Regions from separate parts of the Geomicrobium sp. JCM 19037 genome, predicted to be linked through region 1. Evidence: riboswitches for the same ligand, from Rfam matches in the RefSeq annotation. Region 1 holds a riboswitch; each other region holds the start of a gene.
What was found. Region 1 has a riboswitch for S-adenosylmethionine ahead of JCM19037_RS11500 (methionine ABC transporter ATP-binding protein). Riboswitches for the same ligand answer to the same signal wherever they lie in the genome.
Positions count from the first base shown of each region.

Region 2: linked by a shared signal. The riboswitch ahead of JCM19037_RS02665 (methionine biosynthesis PLP-dependent protein) and the one ahead of JCM19037_RS11500 (methionine ABC transporter ATP-binding protein) in region 1 are both predicted to bind S-adenosylmethionine.
Region 3: linked by a shared signal. The riboswitch ahead of metK (methionine adenosyltransferase) and the one ahead of JCM19037_RS11500 (methionine ABC transporter ATP-binding protein) in region 1 are both predicted to bind S-adenosylmethionine.
Region 4: linked by a shared signal. The riboswitch ahead of JCM19037_RS12110 (methionine ABC transporter ATP-binding protein) and the one ahead of JCM19037_RS11500 (methionine ABC transporter ATP-binding protein) in region 1 are both predicted to bind S-adenosylmethionine.

Region 1 is NZ_BAWZ01000018.1:17,024-21,239, forward strand. Features, by position in the region: partial or broken gene JCM19037_RS11490 (MDR family MFS transporter) at 47-1,505, opposite strand; gene JCM19037_RS22805 (TetR/AcrR family transcriptional regulator) at 1,669-2,265, shown strand; SAM riboswitch class I at 2,322-2,429, shown strand; gene JCM19037_RS11500 (methionine ABC transporter ATP-binding protein) at 2,582-3,604, shown strand; partial or broken gene JCM19037_RS11505 (methionine ABC transporter permease) at 3,597-4,216, shown strand, end outside.
Region 2 is NZ_BAWZ01000003.1:80,900-85,115, forward strand. Features, by position in the region: partial or broken gene JCM19037_RS02655 (asparaginase) at 1-818, shown strand, start outside; gene prsW (glutamic-type intramembrane protease PrsW) at 838-1,503, shown strand; gene JCM19037_RS25475 (hypothetical protein) at 1,516-1,680, shown strand; SAM riboswitch class I at 1,743-1,845, shown strand; gene JCM19037_RS02665 (methionine biosynthesis PLP-dependent protein) at 1,928-3,049, shown strand; partial or broken gene JCM19037_RS29815 (bifunctional homocysteine S-methyltransferase/methylenetetrahydrofolate reductase) at 3,060-4,216, shown strand, end outside.
Region 3 is NZ_BAWZ01000034.1:22,382-26,597, forward strand. Features, by position in the region: partial or broken gene metK (methionine adenosyltransferase) at 699-1,899, opposite strand; SAM riboswitch class I at 2,021-2,134, opposite strand; gene JCM19037_RS16860 (thiol-disulfide oxidoreductase DCC family protein) at 2,217-2,594, opposite strand; partial or broken gene pckA (phosphoenolpyruvate carboxykinase (ATP)) at 2,765-4,216, shown strand, end outside.
Region 4 is NZ_BAWZ01000019.1:50,593-54,808, reverse strand. Features, by position in the region: partial or broken gene JCM19037_RS12120 (MetQ/NlpA family ABC transporter substrate-binding protein) at 1-492, opposite strand, end outside; partial or broken gene JCM19037_RS12115 (methionine ABC transporter permease) at 647-1,325, opposite strand; gene JCM19037_RS12110 (methionine ABC transporter ATP-binding protein) at 1,326-2,345, opposite strand; SAM riboswitch class I at 2,501-2,606, opposite strand; gene JCM19037_RS12105 (FixH family protein) at 2,679-3,164, opposite strand; gene JCM19037_RS27315 (hypothetical protein) at 3,157-3,399, opposite strand; partial or broken gene JCM19037_RS12100 (PepSY-associated TM helix domain-containing protein) at 3,402-4,216, opposite strand, start outside.

The DNA of each region.
Region 1 (4,216 bases):
AAGCAAAAAACGCAAACACGCCCAATATAGGGGTGTTTGCGTTTTACTATTCACTTTCTGTCGTTTTCGGTTTTTTTGAACGAATAAATAACGCAATGACGAGAGCAATAATCGCAAAGATAAACCCGAATGAGAAGCTTTGTTGAGCACCGATTGTGAGTGCTTCAATTTGCTGTGCAGCAGTCGGATCTTCAATGCCTGAGAGCGCATTACTTCTGCCTGTTTCCATAATAGAAATAAAGATGGCAGCACCAATCGCACCAGAAACTTGCATGAGTGTATTAAAGATCGCCGTACCGTGCGGATACAAATGCCGTGGTAAGTGGTTAAGTCCGTTCGTTTGCGCAGGCATCATAATCATCGCGACAGAAACCATCACAAAAATGTGCTGAATCGCAAGTATCCACTCGTCTACACCTGGGGTGGAGAATCGATACGTGAATACGGTGATGACGAGTAAAATGGCTCCAGGAATAATGATTGGGCGCGGACCAACCTTATCAAAGATTCGCCCATGATCGGAGACATCGCCCCGTTTATAATCCCACCAGGTAACATAATGAGTCCGGTAGCAATGGCTGTGAACAGTAACGCAGATTGCATATAAATCGGCAGAACGAGCATGAGTGCAAACATCGTCATCATGACGAGCATGACAATAATTAAACCAAAAGCAAACATCGGGTAGCGGAATACACGTAAATCCAGAAGCGGATCTTTCATTTTTATCTGGCGGAATGCGAATGCGGCCAGCCCGATAAACCCTGCAGCAAGCGAGGCGATGACAATTGGGTCTGCAAGTGAGGAATCGCCTTTACCAGCGGTGCTAAATCCGTACACAATTCCTCCAAAGCCGATCGTAGACAATAAGAATGAAAAGAGATCAAGTTTTGGCTTTGAGGTTTTCGTGACGTTCTTCAAGACGAAGTAACCGAACACTAGAGAAAATAGGGCGATTGGAATCACAAGAAAGAAGATCCAGCGCCACGATAATCCTTCAATAATAAACCCAGAGACAGTAGGCCCGATTGCTGGAGCAAACATGATGACAAGTCCCATCATACCCATTGCTGCCCCACGCCTTTCTTGGGGAATGACAGCAAGAATGACATTCATGAGTAACGGAATCATGATCGCGGTCCCGACCGCTTGCACAATACGTCCTATAAGAAGGAAGGCAAAGGTTGGGCTAAAACCGGCGACAATTGTACCGAGCGTAAACAGTGTCATCGCCGTAATAAATAGTTGTCTCGTTGTGAATCGTTGAATGAAATATGCAGAAATTGGAATTAAGATTCCGATGACGAGCATATAGCTAGTCACGAGCCATTGAGCTGTACTTGAGTTCACGCCCAAGTCTCCCATAATGCTTGTAAAGCCACGTTAAGAATCGTTTCATTCAGGATCGCAACAAAGGCGCCTGAAAGAAGAACGGCTAATATCGGTATCGGTTTTACATTCGATAAGTCTTCCTTTATTTCAGCAGTTGTTGGTGCATGTGCCATAGCCGTCCCTCCTAAAAAATATATATGGCTTGAATCAGCAAGATGAATCGTACCATGATTATTTACGAAACGCAATCGTTTCGAAACAGTTTCGTTTCGTAAATTTGCACTCTGTATATCCTGGTGATACGATGAAATGACTATAGGAAGAAGGAGGCTTGTCATGAGTGCGATTGAAAAGAAGAAGGGACGCCCTTTGGACAAGAGTCGGGATCGCATCATCATGCAGTCGGCACTAGAGCTCATTGGAGAACACGGATATGAACGTGTATCGATGGACCGTATTGCTCAGCACGCAGGCGTAGGAAAAGCGACGATCTATCGAAGGTGGACGTCAAAGACACATCTCGTTATTCAGGCCATTTCAGACGTGAAGCCGTTTGAAGAGATCTTACAAGAAGTGGAGCAATTTAATGATTTACGGGATCAATTGTTTCATCTAATGGCGTCTAGCTTTCGAATCGAAGATGAATCGATTCAACGTGCGTATGCAGCGATTGGAAGTGCAGCTTCACAAAATCAAGAATTAGAACTTGGGTTACAGCAAGGGTATTATCACAAGTTTCGGCTTGCTTTCTTCGCAATACTCGACCCTTACATGTACCCTAATCCAGCACTTACGCTGGAACAGTTAGATTTAATCGCAGATATCGGACCTTCAATGATTCATTACCGTACGATCGTGACGAAGAAAACGATTGATGCGAATTATATTTATCAGATTATTGATGAGTTGATTTTGCCTAAATTATGCCATTGAAAGAATAGTTGACAACATCGGTGTGAGGGTGCTAAGATTCAAACATCAACTAAATATCCTTATCTGGAGTGGTGGAGGGACTGGCCCTGTGAAACCCGGCAACCGGCAAGCAATTGCAATGGTGCCAATTCCTGCAAGGTTGCAAATGCCTTGGGAGATGAGATGGAACGTACGATTAACCTTTCTGCTCATCTTCTAGCAAAAAGGTTATTTTTGTTTTATCCAAACGAAACGTATGCTTGTTTATTTTTTTCGAACTTAAAATATAGTGAATAGGTAAGGATACTTGGAATAGAATGGATAGGGGGTGCATCAATTGATTCAAATGAACAATGTGTCAAAGTCTTTTGTGACGAAAGATGCACACATTCATGCAGTAAAAGACGTGAACTTAACGATAGAATCAGGAGAGATCTTTGGCATAATCGGTTATAGTGGTGCTGGAAAAAGTACACTTATACGCCTTCTTAACCTTTTAGAGGCGCCTTCATCGGGAACGGTGAAAATTGCCGATTACGACATGCTGAATTTAAAAGGACGTGCGCTACGAAAGGCGAGGCAAGAGATTAGCATGATTTTTCAACACTTTAATCTCCTCTGGTCGCGGACGGTTCGGGAAAACATTGCGTACCCGCTAGAAATTGCCGGTGTACCAAAAAAGAAACGAAATGAACGAGTGGACGAACTCATTTCGCTTGTCGGCTTGGACGGTCGAGGCGGTGCATACCCTTCGCAACTGAGTGGCGGACAAAAGCAACGCGTTGGCATTGCTAGAGCACTTGCGAATGACCCAAAAGTATTGCTATGCGATGAAGCGACATCTGCACTTGATCCAAAAACGACGTCTTCGATTCTCGAGCTTCTTTATGAAATCAATCAGAAGCTAGGATTGACGATTGTGCTCATCACTCATGAAATGCACGTCATTCACAAGATTTGTGGGCGAGTTGCCGTCATGGAAGATGGAGAAGTCGTCGAGCAAGGAGGAGTGCTTGATGTGTTCAAACACCCTAAGAAAGAAATTACTCAAGCGTTCGTGAAGCAAATTACAGAAACCGATGGTTCATTAGAAGTGATTGAGGATCAATTGCACGATGAAAAAGGTACAGTCGTGAAGTTGACTTTTGTAGGTGACGAAACGGAGAAGCCTGTTGTGTCTGATCTCATTCGCAACGTAAACGTTGACGTGAATATTTTACAAGGGAACATCGCACGCACGAAAGATGGGAGTTATGGTTCATTGTTTATCTCCCTTGAAGGAACCTCTGACGCAGTAACAGAAGCACTTGCCTATATTGAAAAGCACCATGTTCAGGCGGAGGTGATGAATGATGGGTGATGAATTCCTCAGTAATGTCAATTGGGATAATATGCTCGATGCCACGTGGGAAACAGTTTACATGAGCGTCATCGCTATTTTCTTTACATTTATTCTCGCATTGCCCTTGGTTTATTGCTATTTTTGACATCAAAGAAACAGATATGGGCGAACCCTATCATTAATTGGATTGTCGCTGCGTTTGTCAATGTGTTTCGTTCCATTCCTTTTATCATTTTAATTATCTTACTCATACCGTTTACGGTTGCAGTACTCAACACGATGCTCGGGCCACAAGCTGCACTACCGGCATTGATTATTGGAGCCGCTCCCTTTTACGCAAGGCTCGTTGAGATTGGTTTGCGTGAAGTAGATAAAGGGGTTATTGAAGCTGCAAGATCAATGGGCAGTAACCAGTTCCAGATTATATTCAAAGTGTTACTCCCAGAATCAATGCCAGCGCTCGTCTCAGGGATTACCGTCACATCCATCGCACTTGTTGGTTATACAGCGATGGCCGGAGTGATCGGTGCTGGTGGTTTAGGGGATCTTGCGTTTCGAGATGGTTTCCAAAGAAATAACCCTGAAATAACGTTTATTGCAACGATTATCACACTCGTTATCGTCTTCATC
Region 2 (4,216 bases), on a different contig from region 1:
AAGCCGTCCATTCACTTAACATTTACAGACTTGTGGAACGTAAGAGAAGTGGTGATGGACTATTGTAAAGATCCAAGTATTACCGGTGTGGTCGTCACGTCAGGAACAGATACGTTAGAAGAAGTTGCTTACTTCTTAGAGTTAACGTTACCGGTGTCTAAACCTGTCGTCGTCACTGGCTCACAACGTGGGCCTGAACAAGTCGGTAGCGACGCTTCTGTGAATTTAAGAAATGCGGTCATTACCGCATCTGACGCCAGAGTAAAAGAGTTAGGTGTAGTGGTTATCTTTAATGAGAGAATGTTCTCTGCTAAATATGTTAGAAAAGAACATGCAAGTAATGTTCAAGGTTTTAATGCTTTTGGTTACGGGTATTTTGGAATTGTTGATAATGATCAAGCGCACATCTTCCAAAAACCACTCGTGCGTGAGGTTATTATTTCTGAGCCGCGGTTTACTCCGAAAAAGGAGTTTCACGTTGAAATTTTGAAAGTTCATCTAGGTGCTTCTGCCGAAGTGTTACAGTTCATGCTTGACTCATCGAGCATCGATGGGATCGTAATTGAGGGCTCGGACGAGGTCAAGTACCAAAAGCGTACATGCCGCTCATACGTAACGCCAAAAAACCGATCGTGATTACGACGAGTGCAGAAGAAGGAGAAGTATACCCTTCATACGATTATGAAGGTAGTACGTATGACTTGTTGAATCAAGGTGTGATTCTTGGCAAAGACTATAGTAGTAAGAAAGCAAAAGTAAAGTTATACGTGCTCTTATCAGCAGAACTAATGAACCTTCAATCGGCATTCGACCAATAAATACGTAAAGGAAGTAGACATGAATGTTGTGGCGCTCATTTCTGTTGGATCTGCTCCTGCCTTGGCATTGCTCACGTATTTTTACTTAAGAAATGAATATGGAAGCGCTGGGTGGAGAGATGTTATTCGGGCATTTATTATCGGAATGCTCATCGTGTTTCCGATAATGGTCATACAATTTGCGCTGACAGAAGAAGGTTTGTTAACATCTAGATTGGCAGAGACATTTCTAAAATCAGCGTTGCTGGAAGAATTCTTTAAATGGTTTTTCTTGATTTTTACGGTCTATAAGTTTGGACAATTCACTGTGAAATTCGATGGAATTGTTTATGCTGTCGCACTTTCATTAGGATTCGCGACGCTGGAGAATATATTTTATCTTATAGGTCAAGGCCCTGACGCGGTTATAGGAAGAGCGCTATTCCCAGTGAGTGGACATGCACTTTTCGGTGTGATTATGGGTTATTATTTAGGTTCTGCCCGTTATCAAGTACGGGGTCAAAGGAAGAAATGGCTCATGTATAGCTTGATTCTTCCCGTCGTCTTTCACGGTATCTTTAATCTAGTACTCACTTATTCCAACAATTGGATGCCGTTTGTCCTCATTCCGTTTATGATTTTTTTATGGTGGTTAGGCTTAAGTAAGGTAAAAAAAGCAAATGAAAACAGTAAACAGTCAGTTTAAGGAGGGAGCTTCATGACGACAGATGCGAGGTATCGAATCGTCATCCGCTGTCCGAAGTGTGGAGAAAAGTATATTCTGCGCGGAAGGCAGAAGAATGACGGTGAATATGAGACAGGATTCAAACGATGTGTATGCGGAAATGAAGAAGAGCTCGTCATTGAAGCATCACCAGAATAGAAATATACTTGCAACCTGCTTCTGAATAAGGTATCGTAACACTACAACTAAATGAACAAGGAATCTTATCGTGAGAGACTGAGGGATAGGCCTAAGAAGTCTCAGCAACCAGCTCAAGGAGTCAGGTGCTAATTCCTACTGGCATGATATGCCGAGAGATAAGAAGAAACATCGAAACGATCGTGTCTTCTTCATACTCTGAAGAGGGCATTTTTTATCTTTGGTTCACGTAGAGAGGGTGATTTGAATGGCAAAGGGATATTCACAAGAAACGAAGCTCGTTCAGACAGGAAACCGAAGAGATGAAACGACCGGAGCGGTTAATGCCCCGATTTATATGAGCACTGCGTACCGTCATTCTGGTGTTGGGGAGTCTACAGGGTATGATTACGCTCGAACGAAAAACCCAACACGAGACGTTCTTGAAGAAGCGATTGCTGATTTGGAAATGGGATCGAGAGGTTTTGCTTGTAGTTCCGGAATGGCGGCAATTCAAACGGTTCTTTCATTGTTTGAACAAGGGGATGAAATTATTGCGTCCCTCGATCTATATGGAGGGACATATCGTTTGTTCCAACAGTTTTGGCCAAAGTGGGGCGTGAACATTCAATACGTTGACCCTAGAAACCTAGAATTACTCGAAGAAGCGATTACAGATAACACGCGGGCACTGTTCATTGAGACACCGACGAATCCGCAAATGCAGGAAGCGGATATTCAGCAAATTCAAGCGATTGCTAAAAGAAATAACGTTCTATTGATTGTTGACAATACGTTTTATACCCCGCTATTGCAAAAACCTTTAGAAGAAGGTGCAGATATTGTCATTCATAGCGCGACCAAGTATTTGGGCGGACATAATGATCTCGTAGCAGGATTAATTGCAGTGAAAGACCCAGCGATTGGGGAGAAATTGTTCGACATCCAAAATGGGATCGGAATGACGCTTGGGGCTTTTGACTGTTGGCTGCTCGTACGAGGAATGAAAACATTGTCATTACGTATGAAGAAACATGAAGAGAATGCGAAAGAAGTGGCTGTGTATCTAGACGAACACCCACTCGTGAAAGAAGTCCTTTATCCTGGCAAAGGTGGGATGTTATCGTTTCGTGTTACAAACCCAGAGCTCGTTGACCCACTTTTACGAAATCTATCACTCATTACGTTTGCTGAAAGCCTCGGTGGGGTGGAAAGTTTAATGACTTACCCGTCATCTCAAACCCATGCCGATGTTCCAGAGCACGTCCGATTAGAAATTGGCATCGATGAAACACTTATGAGAATGTCTTGTGGAATTGAAAGTGCAAACGACCTTACTAATGATCTTCGTTATGCTTTTGAAGAAGCGGCGAAACTCGTGAATGTATAGGAGGCTCATGGTGAAATTTATTGAAGCTTTACAAAAGACAATCATTATTGGTGATGGTGCAATGGGAACCCTTCTTTACAGCCAAGATATTACCGGATCAATTGAACAGGCGAACCTTTATGCAGCGGAACAAGTATACGAAGCCCACTTGGAATATGTAAAAGCAGGCGCCAATCTTATTCAGGCGAATACATATGCTGCGAATCGCTTAAAGTTGAAGAATTACGGGCTAGAGTCACAAGTTACTCGAATTAATGAAGCCGGTGTGGAACTTGCAAAACGAGCAGCGGCACATTCTGACGGAACGTATGTAGCCGGTACGATTGGCGGTATTCGGGATGGTCGGTCAAGTGAGTGGACCGATGAAGAAATTGATGACGCAATTTTAGAACAAACAAAGGCACTATTAGCGAGTTCACCCGACGTCATGCTACTTGAAACGTACTATGATTTGCACGAGCTTATTCGTGCCATCCGGCTCATTAAAGAGCAAGATGCATCCATCCCGATTGTTGCCAATGTGTCCTTAGGAGATGTGGGTGTGCTGCACGGAGGCATTTTGCTTCAAGATGCTTTGCAAAGGTTGCAAAGTGAAGGTGCAGATGTTGTCGGTTTGAATTGCAGAATGGGCCTGCTCAAACGATTACATCCATTAAAGAGAGTGATATTCCGACGGATTTATTGTTGTCTGCCTATCCAAATGCAAGCTTACCAGGCATCCGAGATGGAAGGCTTGTCTATCAATCCAACCCAAATTATTTCAAAAGTCAGGCAGTGTCCTTTAGAAATTTAGGCGTAAATCTCATCGGAGGTTGTTGCGGAACGACACCCGAACATATTCGTGCGTTAAAAGATCAGCTTAAAGGTAAAGAGCCGATCAAACGACAAACGTCAAATAACCATTATGTTCGTTCAAAACGACTGGAATCAAAAGATCACCCTGTTTCGAATCAAAAGGTACCGAGCGTCATTGTTGAACTTGATCCACCGAAGTCTTTATCGAAATTGGACATATTTGTGGACGGCGCAAAAGCTTTAACCGAAGCAGGTGCGGATACAATTACACTCGCAGATAATTCGTTAGCGACATCGAGAGTGGACAATGTCGCTAGTGCTACACTTATTAAACAAAGAACGAGTGCGAGCCCACTTGTTCACATTGCTTGC
Region 3 (4,216 bases), on a different contig from region 1:
AACTGTCACAAATCGTGCAATTTGTGACAGTTGCATGCCGAAAGTGCCCGGTTTGAGGCTGGATTGTCACATACGTGACCGGTCATCACATGCTTGTGCGAGGTGGTGGGCCTCGGTGAGGACTTTTCACCCTTCGGCAAACGTTTTTCGTGTTGCCCCTAACCCTTGCAGTGACGAACAACGATCGACAACGAAGCTGTCGAAGTGCAACGAGATGAATTTCAACACGCAATATGCAAACACTCAACCGCAAAGACCGATCTCAGTCATCCGATTCAATGAATTTCTTAAGTTCAACTTATATAGATCATCATGAAAACGATCTAGATCGACCAGTATCTGGAAAAAACCAGCGTTTTAACACGATCTAGATCGTTCCGGGGGTGATCTAGATCACCGACATCTTAAAAATACCCAAATGTTATACAACGAGTAGTTTTTGCTCACAAACACGATGGCAACCTTGGTTGAACTGGAATGTACACGCAACTTTTTTCGTATACTCGGGTGTCAGGAGTTCCGGCTAGCATGGCTCAATCGGGAAATGAACGTGACGCGCTGTGTTATTTTTATAACGTGAATATATAGTATAAGAATTTCTCCATCAGAGGGTAAACGATCTTGTATAAATGGCATGACTACTTTGTTTCTAGCCTACATTCATATAAAAAAGCCCAGCCACTGGCTGAGCTTTTTGTTTAGATTCCTGATTCTGCTTTTAGCTGATCTGCTTTATCAGTACGTTCCCACGGAAGATCAACGTCTGTTCTTCCGAAATGACCGTATGCAGCTGTTTGCTTGTAGATCGGTGTTCTCAAATTGAGCATGCGAATGAGCCAGCCGGTCGCAAGTCAAAGTGACGGTCAACGAGTTCGAGTAAAACGCTCTCCGACACCTTTCCGGTACCAAATGTATTGATGGAGATGGATACAGGTTTGGCAACGCCAATTGCATACGCAAGTTGTACTTCACATTTGTCGGCAAGTCCAGCGGCAACGAGGTTCTTTGCGACATACCGCGCGGCATAAGAGCCAGAGCGATCAACTTTTGTTGGGTCTTTACCAGAAAAAGCACCACCACCGTGACGAGCAAAACCACCATACGTATCGACAATAATCTTTCGTCCAGTTAGGCCAGCATCACCTTGTGGACCACCGATGACAAACCGCCCTGTCGGATTAATAAAGTATTTTGTTTTGCTGTCGATCCATTTTTCTGGTACAACCGGACCGATGACTTCTGCTTTAACATCCTTTTCAATTTGTTCGAGGGTCACTTCAGGATGATGCTGGGTCGAAATAACGATCGTATCAACGCGTACTGGTTCATGATTGTCGTCATATTCAATCGTCACTTGTGTTTTTCCGTCTGGGCGCAAGTAATCCAAGACGCCATCTTTTCGTACTTTCGTTAGTTGTCTTGCAAGACGGTGAGAAAGCGAAATCGGCATTGGCATATACTCTGGAGTTTCATTATCTGCATAACCAAACATTAACCCTTGATCTCCCGCACCAATTTCATCAATCTCTTTGTCGGTCATAACGCCTTCGCGTGCTTCTAACGCTGCATTAACACCTTGAGCGATGTCTGGGGATTGTTCATCAATGGCAGTAATAATTGCACAAGTCTCTGCGTCTAGACCATATTTTGCCCTCGTGTAGCCAATCTCACTCAACGTTTCTCGTACGATCTTCTGAATATCGACGTATGTGGTCGTCGTAATTTCCCCTGTCACAAGAATAAGTCCCGTATTCGCTACAGTTTCACATGCAACCCGGCATTCGGATCATGGGTGAGAATTTCATCCAAAATTGCATCAGATACTTGATCACATATCTTATCTGGATGCCCTTCTGTCACTGATTCAGATGTAAAAAGCCTCCGGCCATTTGCTTCCATGTTTGTTTCCTCCTCAAACAATTCCTACTTACTCTATATGTGTAGATCCTTAATTCGTGCCGTTTGAACATGAAAAAGCCCCTTCACCTGTGAGGAAGGAGCATTACATTTCACCTTTCGCCTCTTATCTTGCAGAACACAAAGTCGTGTTTTGCCAGGTTGGCACCATTCCTGCACTCGGCAAGTGGTTGCTGGGTTTCATCGGGCCTGCCCCTCCACCTTCTCCTGATAAAAGCCTACTTGAATAATATAAAGGTTATATAGAAGAATTGCAAACGAGATGGCTTCTTTTATTGTGTTATACCATTTATAAGAATTTAGCTAATTTTACAAAGTCCATCCTTACATGTACTGCCAATCATCGGCCGATTCGCCGCAATTTTTTCATATAGCTTTTTGCCGATGGGTCGTATTGGAGTTTTGGACCCAAAGTATAACGGCGTGCGAAGCAGCGGGTGCAAACGTAAAAGCCGAATGACACCATCATACCCTCCGTACACATACGTATCATCAACGAGTACGTACATCTCTCGTTCAAAATCGGCGTATCGTGCAAAAGGATAGTGTTTTTCTAAGTTTTCTTCGCGCGTAGACACCCATTTAACTTGGCGAAATGTGGCATATTTTTGCAACTTCTCCTTCGTGTTTTGACAAAGTGAACAATGGCTATCATAAAACACAACACATGCTTTCATCCAAAATCGCTCCTATCTTGTTTTTTACACAATAATCATGGCACATTTGTGAAATTGAAAAATAGTATAGACTATAAGTTAAAATGTGTTATACTAATTTCAAATTCACACTTTCGTATCGTGAACAATGTGAGAAAGGATTTTGCCAATATGAGTACCGTATCTTTTGAATCTGCCTCCAACATTTATTAAAAGGGGAACACGTTGAACAGGACCTTCCTGAGTCCAGATTAGTAGAAAGAGCGCTCTCACGCAACGAAGGTGTGCTAACGAAGTCTGGAGCGTTTGCAGCAACCACTGGTTTGTATACGGGTCGATCCCCGAAAGACAAATTTATCGTTGATGAACCGACTATACATGAAGACATTGATTGGGGTGTCGTAAATACCCCTGTAGAAAAAGATGTGTTCTCTTCTTTATATCGTAAAGTTGTTCACTATTTAGGGCAACAAGAAGCGTTGTTTGTGACACACGGCTATGCCGGAAAAGATAAAGATTATCGTCTGCCCCTGCGTGTGATCAATGAGTTTGCTTGGCATAATTTATTTGCCCGTCAATTGTTTATTCGTCCTGAACAAGGGGAAACGCCAGCGGAGGAAGAGAACGGTTTTACGATCGTATCTGCCCTGGGTTTAAAGCAGACCCAGCCGAAGACGGAACACGTTCTGAAGCGTTCGTTCACATTTCATTTGAAGAGCGCATTGTCCTCATTGGCGGAACAGAATATGCCGGTGAGATGAAGAAGTCCATTTTCTCAATTATGAACTTCTTGTTGCCTGCTCAAGATGTATTGCCGATGCACTGTTCTGCAAACACGGGTAAAGAAGGTGACGTCGCTTTATTTTTCGGGTTATCTGGAACAGGAAAAACGACGCTATCCGCAGACCGTACACGTTTTCTTATCGGTGACGATGAGCACGGCTGGTCAGAAAACGGCGTGTTCAATATCGAAGGAGGTTGCTACGCGAAAACGATCAACCTCTCAAAGGATAAAGAACCTGACATTTATGACGCCATTCGATTCGGGGCTGTTCTCGAAAACGTCGTCTTAGATGATGAAAGTCGTGAGCCAGACTATGACGATGGATATTACACGGAGAATACAAGAGCTGCTTACCCGTTGGAACACATCCAGAACATGCTTCCACAAAGTATGGCAGGTCACCCAAATACAATTGTATTCTTAACAGCTGATGCTTTTGGTGTTCTTCCTCCAATTAGTAAACTTACAAAAGAGCAAGCGATGTACCATTTTTTAAGTGGATATACGAGTAAGCTTGCGGGTACAGAGCGTGGCGTTACAGAACCTGAAGCGACTTTCTCAAGCTGTTTCGGTGCACCATTCTTGCCACGACATGCTTCTGTTTATGCGGAAATGCTCGGTGAGAAGATTGATCAGCATGATGTGAATGTATTTCTCGTTAACACTGGCTGGAATGCAGGCGGCTATGGAGTGAGCGAACGAATTCCACTTAGCTTTACAAGAGCGATGGTGCAAGCTGCGCTTGAAGGGGAGCTTGACCACGTTGATACGACTGCTGATCCGTTTTTCGGACTGCATATTCCTACCCGTGTACCTGGTGTACCGGATGAAGTGTTGCAACCAAAATCTACATGGAACG
Region 4 (4,216 bases), on a different contig from region 1:
GTTGTTAATAATTGCGGCATCAATGTCTGCCATGATGCGAGGCGCATTCGCCGGTTGAACAGGTGTGAGTGTTAGGTTTAAAGGATTCTCTTTAATGTCATCAAGCCCACTCGTTACCCCGAAATCGTCTTCTAGCTCTAATAGCCCGGCTTCTTCGAGAAGCATAAGATTTCTCGCTTGATTGGTCACTTCATTGGCTATGGCAATTTCAGCCCCTTCTGGGATGTCTTCCACGCGCTCATACTCGTCGCTGTACAAGCCTAAAGGAGCGAGCACAGTCGCTGCAATGGCTTCTAAATGATCAAACCCATGCTCTTCTTTAAAGTTGTCAAAGTAAGAAACGGTTTGAAAAGCATTGGCGTCAATCTCCTCTTCAGCAAGTGCGATATTCGGTTGCACATAATCACTAAAACGAATTAAATCAATCTCAATGCCTTCCTCTTCAGCAAGTTCAGCAATATAGTCCCACTGCGGCGTGTCGGTCCCGCTCACGCCAATCTTTACTGTTAACGGGTCATCAGGCTAAACGCTCCTGCCTCTGTTTGTGATTGTTCATCATCGCCACACGCAACGAGTGCCGCTGCAGTAAGTGTTACCCCTACGAATTTCAATTGTTTTCTCATTATGACATTCTCCTCTATCTGTTTTATCTTCTTCTTGCTTTTCTCGAAAAATAATTACCTGATGTTTGTACCGCTTGAACAATTAGGACGAGCAGAACGACAGTGATGAGCATCGTCATATTATCAAACCGCTGATACCGTATGTGAGCGCAACGTCGCCAATTCCTCCAGCTCCGATCGCACCAGCATCGCAGTCGCCCCAACGAGACCAATGGTTACCGTCGTAATCGTAAGGATGAGCGAGCCCATCGCTTCAGGTAAGATAAACTTTGTAATCACCTGTACTTTTGAAGCCCCCATCGCATCTGCCGCCTCCAATATTCCAGGTTCAACTTCAAGCAATGAGTTCTCGACGAGTCTGGCAACATACGGTGCCGCATAGGCAACAAGGGGCACAATGGCTGCCGTCGTTCCGACCGACGTACCAACAATGGCACGAGTTATCGGAATAATTGCAACGAGTAAAATAATAAATGGAATCGAACGCAACACATTAATGACTGGATTTAAAAGGTTAAAAATGAATGGTGATGAAAGGATATGCCCATCTCTTGTGACAACGAGAATCACGCCTAACACCGCGCCAATTAGAACCGAAAATACGAGAGAGATGCTTACCATATACAATGTTTCATATAAAGCATCCAGTAGTTGAGCGGTCGTAATATTCGGCTGAATTGCAGACGGTAGCATTTCTAACATTTATGCCACCTCCTTTAGGGAAAGGTCGTTTTCGTATACAAAGTCAATGGCCTGCTCGATCGCTTGTTCTTCTCCTTGGATTTGAATGACGAGATGTCCAAAAGGCACTTGTTGTATTTCGGTAATATTGCCGTACAGTACATTCACATCAACTCCGAACTTCTTTACCATCTGCGATAAAATCGGTTCACTCGATGACGAACCAATAAACTCAATCTGAATCACTTTGGAATGCTCATCTTGCGTCTTCACAGTTTCCATAACGCGACTCGGGATGTCGGCTTGAAATACTGACTTTACAAACTTCTTCGTCGTTTCTTCTTGCGGTTTAGAGAAAACATCGATAACAGAACCACTCTCAACAATCTCGCCATCGTCCATGACCGAAACCCGATCACAAATTTGTTGAATGACCGACATTTCATGCGTGATGAGTAGCACAGTAATTTGATATTGTTTATTAATTTCTTTAATGAGCTGCAAAATCGAATTTGTCGTCTCCGGGTCGAGTGCGGATGTTGCTTCATCACACAACAGGATCGATGGGTTTGAAGCAAGCGCACGAGCAATACCCACTCGTTGCTTTTGTCCACCTGATAACTGTTCTGGAAAATGATGTTTATGATGCTCCAAACCAACAAACTGGAGCAACTCTTCTACACGCTCTGTTATTTCCTTGTTCGACTTCTTCTGTAAGGTTAGCGGCATCGCAATGTTCTGAAACACCGTCCGGGATTGCAACAAATTAAAATGTTGAAAGATCATGCCAATGTTTTGTTTTTGGTTTTGAAGTTCTTTCCCCGATTTCTGACTCAAGTCAATATCATCTACGAGCACGCGCCCCGATGTTGGACGCTCAATAAGGTTCACACAACGAATGAGCGTGCTTTTCCCTGCCCCACTCAAGCCGATAACACCATGTATTTCTCCTTTATCAATCGTGACATTCACGTTTTTCAACGCATGAATTGCACCTGTTTTTGTTTCGTATATTTTCGATACGTCTTCAAATGTAATCATCTACATTCCCCTCTAACGACAAATTCTTATTTAACATATAAATTTACTTAGTTTTAACGATAAAAATCTCTTCAACCGTATCCTTTTGGAAACGAAAAATCCTCCCTTCTTAAAATAAGAAGAGAGGATGGTTGGTCTTTATCCCGTTTAGGCTCTTCTTATCTTCGCAGCATACATGCTACAGGAATTGGCACAGTGCTTAAGAGTAAGCCTGTTGCCGAGGTTTCAAAGGGCCAGTCCCTCCACCTCTCTGGATAAGAAATATTTAGTTATGAATTTTCTTTTATTATATAGAAAAAATTTCTTTTGTCAACTGCCTTTTAAATTTTTTATCTAGTGATGAGCGCTATGATCTTCATTTCCCGATTCCTCTGATCCATTTTCCATTAACAAAAGTACTTCCTCTTGATAGAGACGACCGACGGCAAAATATTTTTTCGGTCGTAGCTTTTGGTCATTGATTTCTACGACGGCCTCCGCGTAATAGAGGCCTTCCCGAGAGACTTCTACTTCTGTTTCATACACGCCCATCGTATGGTGGAAAAGCTCGTACTCATCTGCTTCTTCTTCCCCTGCTAATACCGGCCAAATGCGGATACCGACATGTTCTGCATCAACAACAGGAATGTAGTCTGCTGTCACTTGAACAGAGAGCCGTTGCTGTTCGTTTGCGGTGACAATCTCATTTGTCATCATATCTACAACGAGTCTTGCCCTGTCATTGTAGTCATCATGATTGTTGGCGTCCACGAACCGTTCCACCATTGAACAACCCGACAACATTACTAGTAGGAAGCCCACGATCATTCCTCTACGCATGGTGTTCCTCCTCTTGAACATTGAGCCATGTTCGCAACGTTTTGCTCTTTCGAATGATGTAGCGATCAATGAGATAAACGACGACAAGAGACAAACCAACAAGTGGGAAGATGACGGCAAAGATGAGGAGAATCGTTAATATTCCTCTCGCTTCGGTAATTCGGATTGATCTCGGTGCACCAGAATGGGTCGTTGGCTTCCTGCGTTTCCATAACCAAAACCCACTTATAATCATGACTACCATCCTACGCAAACGAGCAGTCCGGCTATCTGATTCCAAAACCCAAATTGTAATCCTTTATGAATCGTAATGCCAAGCGCCATCGCTTTACCTATCGTTCCATAATCATCGTATCGGTAATCGGCCAAAACCGCGCCGTTATATTGATCGATATGAACGGTTGCTTCATCTTGAGCTCGGTGCGGGAAGACAGAAAGTGTGAAAACCCCTTCTTGTCCACTTGGATAGAAGACATCATATGTCGGATGAATATCGAGCTGTTTTGCCACCCTCGTCACTTCGGTAATGGATACTTGTTCAAATCCTGCAATATATTGTGATTCTGGTACAGGCAGGTTTTCTGCAGCCCAACTCACATCAGCTACATCTTCAGATATGACTTCAGATTCAGGAGCAGAACCAACCCATATTGAAGGTGGATACCCTGCACCTGTGCTCGTCACTAGTTGTTGAACCCCATTCCCCCAAAAGCCGGTCCACAATAAGCCAGTGACGAGTAAGAAAATCATCTCCGGAAAGCCAAAATGCTGGCACCGCGTGAAAATCACGAATGAGTGTGCGTTTACCTTTTCTAAAGCGGGGAACGATCACTCCTTGAACTTTATTTTTTTTACGAGGAAACCATAAGTACAGGCCACTCACAATCATAATAATTGTCCAACAAGCGACGAGTTCGACAATTCGATCCCCGGTTGTACCTGCCATAAGTTCACTATGTAAGTCAGCCAACCGATCCATCACACGATCGCGATCTTGCAACGTACCGAGAATCGACCCCGTATAAGGATTGACAAACACCGTTAACGACTCA